One region of the Pantoea sp. SGAir0184 genome, then DNA from elsewhere that is predicted to be linked to it. Evidence: predicted binding sites of a transcription regulator. Region 1 holds the regulator's gene; each other region holds the start of a gene.
What was found. Region 1 encodes sigma-54, which starts transcription at its own class of promoters, with help from an activator protein. Its sites were predicted from a motif close to GTTGGCACANNTTTCGCTNT; they were not measured.
Positions count from the first base shown of each region.

Region 2: the regulator sigma-54 is predicted to act here: its motif matches at 1,754-1,773, upstream of C1N60_RS01750 (gamma carbonic anhydrase family protein).
Region 3: the regulator sigma-54 is predicted to act here: its motif matches at 1,368-1,387, upstream of C1N60_RS15910 (gamma-glutamyltransferase family protein).

Region 1 is NZ_CP028050.1:3,693,213-3,696,490, forward strand. It holds gene lptB (LPS export ABC transporter ATP-binding protein) at 1-466, shown strand, start outside; gene rpoN (RNA polymerase factor sigma-54) at 515-1,948, shown strand; gene hpf (ribosome hibernation promoting factor) at 1,970-2,257, shown strand; gene ptsN (PTS IIA-like nitrogen regulatory protein PtsN) at 2,424-2,906, shown strand; gene rapZ (RNase adapter RapZ) at 2,959-3,278, shown strand, end outside.
Region 2 is NZ_CP028050.1:364,141-367,418, forward strand. It holds gene tsaC (L-threonylcarbamoyladenylate synthase type 1 TsaC) at 1-69, shown strand, start outside; gene aroE (shikimate dehydrogenase) at 72-890, shown strand; gene C1N60_RS01745 (DUF1488 family protein) at 887-1,135, shown strand; gene C1N60_RS01750 (gamma carbonic anhydrase family protein) at 1,111-1,665, opposite strand; rRNA gene C1N60_RS01755 (16S ribosomal RNA) at 2,159-3,278, shown strand, end outside.
Region 3 is NZ_CP028050.1:3,332,659-3,335,936, reverse strand. It holds gene C1N60_RS15910 (gamma-glutamyltransferase family protein) at 1-1,263, opposite strand, end outside; gene hpxU (MurR/RpiR family transcriptional regulator HpxU) at 1,456-2,295, shown strand; gene C1N60_RS15900 (transporter substrate-binding domain-containing protein) at 2,490-3,275, shown strand.

The sequences.
Region 1 (3,278 bases):
GTCGATCTTTCGCCGTCTGAGTGTCTACGACAACCTGATGGCGGTACTGCAGGTGCGTGACGACCTGACGGAAGAGCAGCGTCAGGATCGCGCCAATGAGCTGATGGAAGAGTTCCACATTGGCCATCTGCGCGACAGCATGGGCCAGGCGCTGTCGGGCGGTGAACGTCGCCGCGTCGAGATTGCCCGTGCGCTGGCCGCCAATCCAAAGTTTATCCTGCTGGATGAACCTTTTGCCGGCGTTGACCCCATCTCCGTTATCGATATCAAAAAGATCATCGAACACCTGCGTGACAGCGGCCTCGGCGTGCTGATCACCGACCACAACGTGCGTGAAACGCTCGCGGTGTGTGAGCGCGCATATATCGTCAGCCAGGGCCATCTGATTGCCCACGGCACGCCAGATGAAATTCTTGCAGATGAGCAGGTTAAGCGGGTTTATTTGGGCGAAGAGTTCAGACTCTGATAAGGTGTCGGCATACCCGACATTTGCTTAGGAAATTCTAGCCGGATTATGAAGCAAGGTTTGCAACTCAGGCTCAGCCAACAGCTGGCGATGACCCCCCAGTTGCAGCAGGCAATCCGCTTGCTGCAACTCTCTACGCTTGAACTCCAGCAGGAACTGCAACTGGCGCTGGAAAGCAATCCGCTGCTTGAACAAACCGATCTGCACGATGAAGTCGACGCCCGCGAATTTCAGGAGAACGAGGCGTTAGATACCCGTGAGGCACTCGAACAGAAAGAGATGCCGGAAGAGCTGCCGCTCGATGCCACCTGGGACGAGATCTACACGGCCGGTACGCCCTCCGGCACCGGCACCGATTACCAGGACGACGAGCTGCCGGTGTATCAGGGTGAAACCACGCAGTCGCTGCAGGACTATCTGATGTGGCAGGTAGAACTGACGCCGTTCACCGACACCGACCGCGCCATCGCTACCTCCATCGTCGATGCCATTGACGATACCGGTTATCTCACCGTCAGCTTACAGGACATTTGTGACAGTATTGGTGACGAAGAGCTGACGCTGGAAGAGGTGGAAGCGGTGCTGAAGCGCGTACAGCGTTTCGATCCGGTGGGCGTCGGCGCACGCGATCTGCGTGACTGCCTGCTGGTGCAGCTGTCGCAGTATGCGGCTGATATGCCGATGCTGAACGAAGCACGGCTGATTGTCAGCGAGCACCTCGACCTGCTAGCTAACCACGATTTCCGCAGCCTGATGCGCGTGACGCGGCTGAAAGAAGAGGTGCTGAAGGAAGCGATGCTGCTGATTCAGTCGCTCGATCCGCGCCCCGGGCAGTCCATCAATACCAGCGAGCCCGAGTATGTGATTCCCGATGTGCTGGTGCGCAAGACTGGCACGCGCTGGACGGTGGAGCTGAACGCTGACAGCCTGCCGCGCCTGAAGATTAATCAGCATTACGCCGCGATGGGCGGTTCTGCGCGTAATGACAGTGACAGTCAGTTTATTCGCAGCAACTTACAGGAAGCCCGCTGGCTGATTAAGAGCCTGGAGAGCCGCAACGACACGCTGCTGAAAGTGACGCGCTGTATTGTCGAACAGCAGCAGGCGTTTTTTGAACAGGGTGAAGAGTATATGCGTCCGATGGTGCTGGCGGATATCGCCCAGGCCGTGGATATGCATGAATCCACCATTTCCCGCGTCACCACGCAAAAGTATTTGCACAGCCCGCGTGGCATTTTTGAACTGAAGTATTTTTTCTCCAGTCACGTCAGCACCGAAGGCGGTGGCGAAGCCTCGTCGACGGCGATCCGTGCACTGGTGAAAAAATTAATCTCCGCGGAAAATCCCGCAAAACCCTTGAGCGACAGCAAACTGACCTCCATGTTATCTGAACAGGGCATCATGGTGGCGCGACGTACGGTTGCTAAGTATCGCGAGTCTTTATCTATACCGCCATCAAACCAGCGCAAGCAGCTGGTTTGACCGAAACAAGAAGGAAGACCTATGCAGCTAAACCTTACCGGACTGAATGTTGAGATAACCGACCCACTGCGCGAATTTGTAAATAACAAATTTGCCAAACTGGAACACTATTTTGATCGTATCAATCAGGTTTATATTGTTCTGAAAGTGGAGAAGGTGACGCAGATTGCGGAAGCAACCCTGCACGTCAACGGCGGGGAGCTGCACGCCACATCGGAAGCGGAAGACATGTACGCGGCCATCGACGGGTTGATTGACAAGCTGGCCCGTCAGCTGACCAAACACAAAGACAAACTGAAAAAACACTAACCTTCACGCTTGCAGAGTGCTGACGGGTTCAGCACTCAGAGGAGAAATGGGGCGGGTCACCGCCCCGTTTTGTCATCTGCGCAAGCGCCTGCAGTCACCTGCCCTGCCCGTTCGCGGTGTCCCGGTACGTGCCTTACGGCTATGTGAACACGCAAGTGAAACGATGATGAACAACGATCTGACACTGGAATTGAGCGCGGTCCTTTCGCTGGACTGCACCCGCAGCGGCGTACACTGCCAGAGTAAAAAGCGCGCGCTGGAAATTATCAGCGAGCTGGCCGCTAAGCAGCTCAATCTGCCGCACCAGACGCTTTTTGAAGCCATCCTGACCCGTGAACGCATGGGCAGTACCGGCATTGGCAACGGCATCGCCATCCCGCACGGCAAGCTGGAGGAGGATACGCTGCGCGCCGTTGGCGTGTTTATCAGCCTCGACCAGCCTATCGCCTTTGACGCCGTCGACAACCAGCCGGTTGACCTGCTGTTTGCCCTGCTGGTGCCCGCAGACCAGTGCAAAACCCATCTGCACACCCTGTCGCTGGTGGCGAAACGCCTGGCGGATAAAACCGTCTGCCGCCGTTTGCGCGCGGCACAGAGCGATGAAGAGCTCTACGCCATCATTACAGAAGCTCAGGAAGATCACGCTTAAGCGACAGACACTTTTACCGGCCTGCGTGCCGGTTTAACACGGGAGAAATGTGATGGTGCTGATGATCGTTAGCGGTCGGTCAGGCTCAGGAAAATCAGTCGCGCTGCGCGCCCTTGAGGATATGGGCTTCTACTGTGTCGATAACCTGCCGGTGGTGCTGCTGCCGGAGCTGGCGAACACCTTAACCGAGCGCAATATCTCAGCGGCGGTTAGCATTGACGTGCGCAACATGCCGGAATCACCGGAGGTGTTTGAGCAGGCATTGAACAATCTGCCGGAAGCGTTCTCGCCACAGCTGCTGTTTCTGGACGCCGATCGCAATACGCTGATCCGCCGCTACAGCGACACGCGCCGCCTGCATCCGCTCTCCAG
Region 2 (3,278 bases), 910 kb from region 1:
ACCGGCGGTCGCCTGAATCCTTCTGAAATCCGCGATGCTATTAGCGGTGAACTCATTCGTCAGGGCTGATTATGGAAAAGTTTGCCGTTTTTGGTCATCCCATCGCCCACAGCAAATCTCCGTTTATTCACGCCGCTTTTGCTGAGCAGACCGGTATTGAACATCCTTACGGACGCATCTGCGCACCGCTGGAAGGGTTCCCGCAGGCGATAGAGGCGTTTTTTGCGGCTGGTGGCAAAGGCGCCAATGTTACGCTGCCGTTTAAACAGCAGGCATGGGAATTCGCGGATGAGCTCAGCGAACGCGCGGCATTATCCGGCGCGGTAAATACCTTAAAGAAGAGAGCCGATGGTTCGATTCTGGGTGATAACACGGACGGCATCGGCCTGCTGAGCGATCTGCAACGGCTGCAGCTGATCCGGCCGGGCGATCGCATTCTGCTGGTGGGTGCGGGCGGCGCGGCGCGTGGGGTGATCCTGCCGCTGCTCTCGACGGGCTGCGCGCTGGTGGTGGTTAACCGCACGGCAGAACGCGCGCAACAGCTGGCTGAGCTTTTCCAGCACAGTGGAGCGATCCAGGCGATGAGTTTTGATCAACTGGCCGGCGAACGTTTTGATCTGATCATCAATGCCACCTCCAGCGGCGTAGCGGGCGACGTGCCGCCGCTGCCGGTTACGCTGATTGATGCGCAGGTGCGCTGTTACGACATGTTTTATCAGCAGGGGCTGACGCCATTTCTGGCGTGGTGCCAGCAGCACGGCACACAGCAGCTGGCGGATGGACTCGGCATGCTGGTGGGTCAGGCGGCGCATGCGTTTCAGCTGTGGCATGGCGTTATGCCGGAGATCGCGCCGGTCATTGATCAACTTAAACAGGCGATGCAGGCATGAATCAGGCAATCCAGTTTCCCGATCGGGAAAGCTGGGACGCAGTCCGGCAGGCGGTGCTGTTCCCGGTCTTGGTGAATGGTATGGGACTGACCTGCGCAATATCGCTGCCGGCGCTGCAGCAGCGCTTTGGTGCCGGAGAGGCGATGGCGCTGTTTAGCGCGCATCGCTGGGATCTGGAGGAAGAGGCCGAGCAGCTGCTCCGGGCGGAGCAGGCCGACGATCAGGGCTGGCTGTGGCTGCCCTGAGCCAGATATTCATCTTTCCAGCCGACATAATTACTGGCCGAATAAAGCAGTCCGGCTATTTCCGCTTCGGTTAGTGGCCGGATCTGCTTCACCGGGCTGCCTAAATAGAGATAGCCGCTTTGCAGGCGTTTACCGGGTGGCACCAGGCTGCCGGCGCCAATCATCACCTCATCTTCGACGATCGCGCCATCCAGCAGGATAGAGCCCATACCCACCAGCACGCGGTTACCAATGGTGCAGCCGTGCAGCATTGCTTTATGGCCCACCGTCACGTCTTCACCGATGATCAATGGAAAGCCGTCTGGGTTACTGCTGGATTTATGCGTAACGTGCAGCACGCTGCCATCCTGGATATTGCTGCGTTTACCAATCACCACTTTATTCACGTCACCGCGGATTGCTACCAGTGGCCAGATGCTGACATCATCAGCCAGCTCGACTTCGCCAACGACCACGCTGCTGCTATCCACCATCACGCGCTCGCCGGTATGAGGAATATGTTGCTTATAAGGGCGCAGGGCTACAGACATTCTATTTCTCCTTTTCTGATGTTTCCCGCTAGCCTGCGGCTTCCGGTGCGGGTAAACAAGCTGATTTTTGCGCGGATCGCTCGCGATCGCAGCGAAAAGAGTGAAAACTCGCCAGTCGATAAAAAAGATCGAAAAAAGGGGTTGTGCAAAAAATCCGGATCCCTATAATGCGCCACCACTGAGACGGCAAAGCGGCAACGCAGACGGCTCAGCAGGGCGTGAAGTGATTCACCCCGCCGGAGAAAAACGCTGAAAAAAGTGTTTGACTCTGAAGGAGGAAAGCGTAATATACGCCACCTCGCGACAGCAGGCCGAGCGCCGCGTCGCACCGCTCTTTAACAATTTATCAGACAATCTGTGTGGGCACTCGCAGGATTGATATCACAAGCCTACGGGCTTTAAAAAATATCAAGTCTTTGCTGAGTGAACACGTAATTCATTACGAAGTTTAATTCACAGAGCATCGCTGCACTCGTTGCAGCAAATCAAACTTAAATTGAAGAGTTTGATCATGGCTCAGATTGAACGCTGGCGGCAGGCCTAACACATGCAAGTCGAACGGCAGCACAGAAGAGCTTGCTCTTTGGGTGGCGAGTGGCGGACGGGTGAGTAATGTCTGGGAAACTGCCCGATGGAGGGGGATAACTACTGGAAACGGTAGCTAATACCGCATAACGTCGCAAGACCAAAGTGGGGGACCTTCGGGCCTCACACCATCGGATGTGCCCAGATGGGATTAGCTAGTAGGTGGGGTAATGGCTCACCTAGGCGACGATCCCTAGCTGGTCTGAGAGGATGACCAGCCACACTGGAACTGAGACACGGTCCAGACTCCTACGGGAGGCAGCAGTGGGGAATATTGCACAATGGGCGCAAGCCTGATGCAGCCATGCCGCGTGTATGAAGAAGGCCTTCGGGTTGTAAAGTACTTTCAGCGGGGAGGAAGGCGGTGAGGTTAATAACCTCGCCGATTGACGTTACCCGCAGAAGAAGCACCGGCTAACTCCGTGCCAGCAGCCGCGGTAATACGGAGGGTGCAAGCGTTAATCGGAATTACTGGGCGTAAAGCGCACGCAGGCGGTCTGTTAAGTCAGATGTGAAATCCCCGGGCTTAACCTGGGAACTGCATTTGAAACTGGCAGGCTTGAGTCTCGTAGAGGGGGGTAGAATTCCAGGTGTAGCGGTGAAATGCGTAGAGATCTGGAGGAATACCGGTGGCGAAGGCGGCCCCCTGGACGAAGACTGACGCTCAGGTGCGAAAGCGTGGGGAGCAAACAGGATTAGATACCCTGGTAGTCCACGCCGTAAACGATGTCGACTTGGAGGTTGTGCCCTTGAGGCGTGGCTTCCGGAGCTAACGCGTTAAGTCGACCGCCTGGGGAGTACGGCCGCAAGGTTAAAACTCAAATGAATTGACGGGGGCCCGCACAAGCGGTGGAGCATGTGGTTTAATTCGATGCAACGCGAAGAACCTTACCTGGCCTTGACATCCAGAGAACTTAGCAGAGATGCTTTGGTGCCTTCGGGAACTCTGAGACAGGTGCTGCATGGCTGTCGTCAGCTCGTGTTGTGAAATGTTGGGTTAAGTCCCGCAACGAGCGCAACCCTTATCC
Region 3 (3,278 bases), 360 kb from region 1:
GCCGTACACCAGCGTGCGGCCATCCTTCAGGCGCGCCGCCGCTGGATTGAGCGTATGGAACGGCTGTTTGCCCGGTGCCAGCGTCAGCAGGTGATCCGGCTGCAGGCTGAACGCCGCGCCACGGTTTTGCCAGGTAATGCCGGTGCCGGGCAGCACGACGCCGCTGCCAAATTCGTGGTAAATGCTCTGGATAAAGGAGACCGCCAGGCCGCTGCTGTCCATCACCCCCATCCACACGGTATCGCCCGGTCCGCGTCCGGTGCCCCAGGGCGCGGCGCGATCGTCCTGCACCTGCGCGGCCAGCGTGCCGAGATAATCGGCATTCAGCAGCGACTGCACATCAATCGCCATGTGACGCGGATCGGTGATGTGTTGATCGCGCAAGGCAAAGGCCTGTTTGGTGGCTTCAACGATGCGGTGCACCGTCTGCGCTTCACTGGCGTCGGCCATCGCCAGACGATCGGTGATCCCGAGGATCGCCAGCGACACCAGCCCCTGCGTTGGCGGCGTCATGTTCCAGATATCGCCTTCGCTGTGCGCGAGGTGCAGCGGCGTGCAGCGCCGGGCGCGCTGCCGGTGTAAATCGTCCAGCGTAATCGGCATGCCGAGCGCGCCCATTTCGCGCGCCAGATGGTGCGCCAGCTCACCGCGATAAAAGCTCTCCAGCCCTTGCTCGCTCAGCACGCTCAGCGTCTGCGCCAGCGCCGGCTGGGTAAAACGACTGCCGGCGGCAGGCGGTGCGCCATCAGGCAGAAAGGTGGCAGCAAAACCGGGCTGATGTTGCAGCTCATGCTGTTTTGCCGCCGTCGCTGCTGCCTGCGAGGCGGTGACCGGAATGCCATCGGCCGCATAGCGAATCGCATCGCGCAGCAAACGACTCAGCGGCAGCGGCGTCGCGCCCAGTTCCTGCGCCAGCGTCAGCGCTTCCTGCCAGCCGCTGACGGTGCCGGCAACCGTCAGTGCCGCTTTAGGGCCGCGATGCGGAATATGGCTCTCACCGTGATAGAAGTCGGGGTGCGCCAGCGAACCGGCGGCGCCGCTGGCATCGATAGCAATCGGATCGCCACCGGGCGGCACCACCAGCCAGAAGCCGTCGCCGCCGAGACCATTCATGTGTGGGTAGACCACCGCGATGGTCGCCGCAGCCGCCACCATCGCTTCCAGCGCGTTGCCGCCTTCACGCAGTACCGCCAGTGCGCTTTCACTGGCAAGGTGATGCGGCGTCACCGCCATGCCCATCGGGGCCATATTGCTTTGAATCATAATGAACTGTTCCCGGATTATTCTTTTGTAGCGGCGCGATTTGGCGCGCTGGATAGGGAAAACAAGCGCAACAAATTGCGCCGCTACCAGTCTGTAGCAATGGTAAAGCAAGAGCCGTTCCAGTTTTGGTGTTACGCCAGCCTGGATCGATTTATGCTAGCTTGTGATGAAACGAAAGTTACAGGACCGATGATGAAACAGCTCGATGAACGCCTTCGCAGTCACTATCCGCAACTGTCGCCGCAGGAGCAGCGCATTGCTGACTTTGTGTTTGACCATTTTGATGATCTGATTAGCTATAACAGCGCTGAGCTGGCGCGGCTCAGCGGCGTATCAAAGGCCACGGTGAGTCGGCTGTTCAAACGCCTCGGCTATGAAAAATACAAAGACATGCGTGATGAGCTGCGCACCCTGCGCCAGAGCGGAATGCCGCTGACCGATAACCGCGACGCGGTGCAGGGCAACACGCTGCTGTCGCGCCATTACAAGCAGGAGATGGCGAATCTGACGCAGTGGGTCAACAGCATTGACGCCCGGCAGTTTAGCGAGGTGATTGCTGCGCTGGGCGCCGCACGGCGGGTGTTCATCATTGGGATGCGCAACGCGTATCCGGTGGCGCTGCACCTGCGTCAGCAGCTGCTGCAGGCGCGCGCCCAGGTGCAGGTGTTGCCACAGCCAGGGCAGACGCTGGGCGAAGAGCTGGTGGACATGACGCCGGAAGATGTGGTGGTGGTGATGGCGTTTCGCCGCCGGCCACGCATCATTCGTCCACTGATGCAGCAGCTGCAGCAGAGCGGCATCCCGGTGCTGGCGCTGTGTGAACCGCAGGCGCAGGGCATTCTCACCCTGGCGCGCTGGCAGCTGTGCGCACCGCTCGACAGCGTTTCCGCCTTTGACAGCTACGCCTCGGCAATGAGCCTGATCAACCTGCTGGCTAACGCGCTGCTGCACGAAATGCTGTCGCAGGGGCGTCAGCGCATCCACCAGATTGCCGATCTTTACCAGCAGCTCGATGAGCTGGAACACCGCTAAAGGGCACTGTTTTGGTGCTTTGCACCTTTTTTGATCGCGTCCGCTGACGGGGTGATCCCCGTTATGATGCGCCCACAACCGCCTCAAATCCTCCGCTTAGCCGCTGCGTTTGCTGCCCGTTGTGGTTGGCACATTAGTTGCAAATCAATTTATCAAGAATCTTTTGTTTCACCATTAACTCACCGGGGTGCATAATGAACAAAGTATTACTGGCAGTAGCAGGAGCAGCATTGCTGCTGGCGCAGGCAGGCAGCGCCATGGCCGATCAGCTGCAGGATATCCAGAAGCGTGGCGTGATTCGCGTGGCGGTGCCGCAGGACTTCCCGCCGTTTGGCTCGGTTGGTACCGATCTGCAGCCGCAGGGCTATGACATCGACATGGCGAAATACCTCGCGAAGCAGATGAAACTGAAGTTGCAGCTGGTGCCGGTGACCAGCGCCAACCGCGTGCCGTATCTGCAGACCGACAAGGTCGACCTGGTGATCTCCAGCATGGGCAAAAACGCCGAGCGCGAAAAAGTGATCGACTTCAGCCGCGCCTACGCACCGTTCTTCCTCGGCGTGTTCGGCCCGAAAGGCGAGACGCTGAAAGATGCGGCGGCGCTGAGCGGTAAATCGATTGGCGTGACGCGCGGTGCGGTAGAGGACATGGTACTGAGCGATGTTGCTCCGAAAGATGCTCAGGTGAAGCGCTACGAAGATAACAACACCACGCTGTCCGCCTATCTCTCCGGTCAGGTGCAGTATGTCGCTACCGGTAACCTGGTGGTCGCGGCGATTGCGCGCCAGAACGCGGAAAAAGCCCCGGTGCCGCAGTTTATGCTGAAAGATTCACCGTGCTTTATCGGCCTGAAAAAGAATGAGCCAGCGCTGAAAGAGAAAGTGAACGCACTGATTGAGCAGGGTATTAAAGACGGCACGCTGAACAAGCTGTCGGAAGAGTGGCTGAAAGCGCCGCTGCCTGCCAACCTCGGCGCATAACAG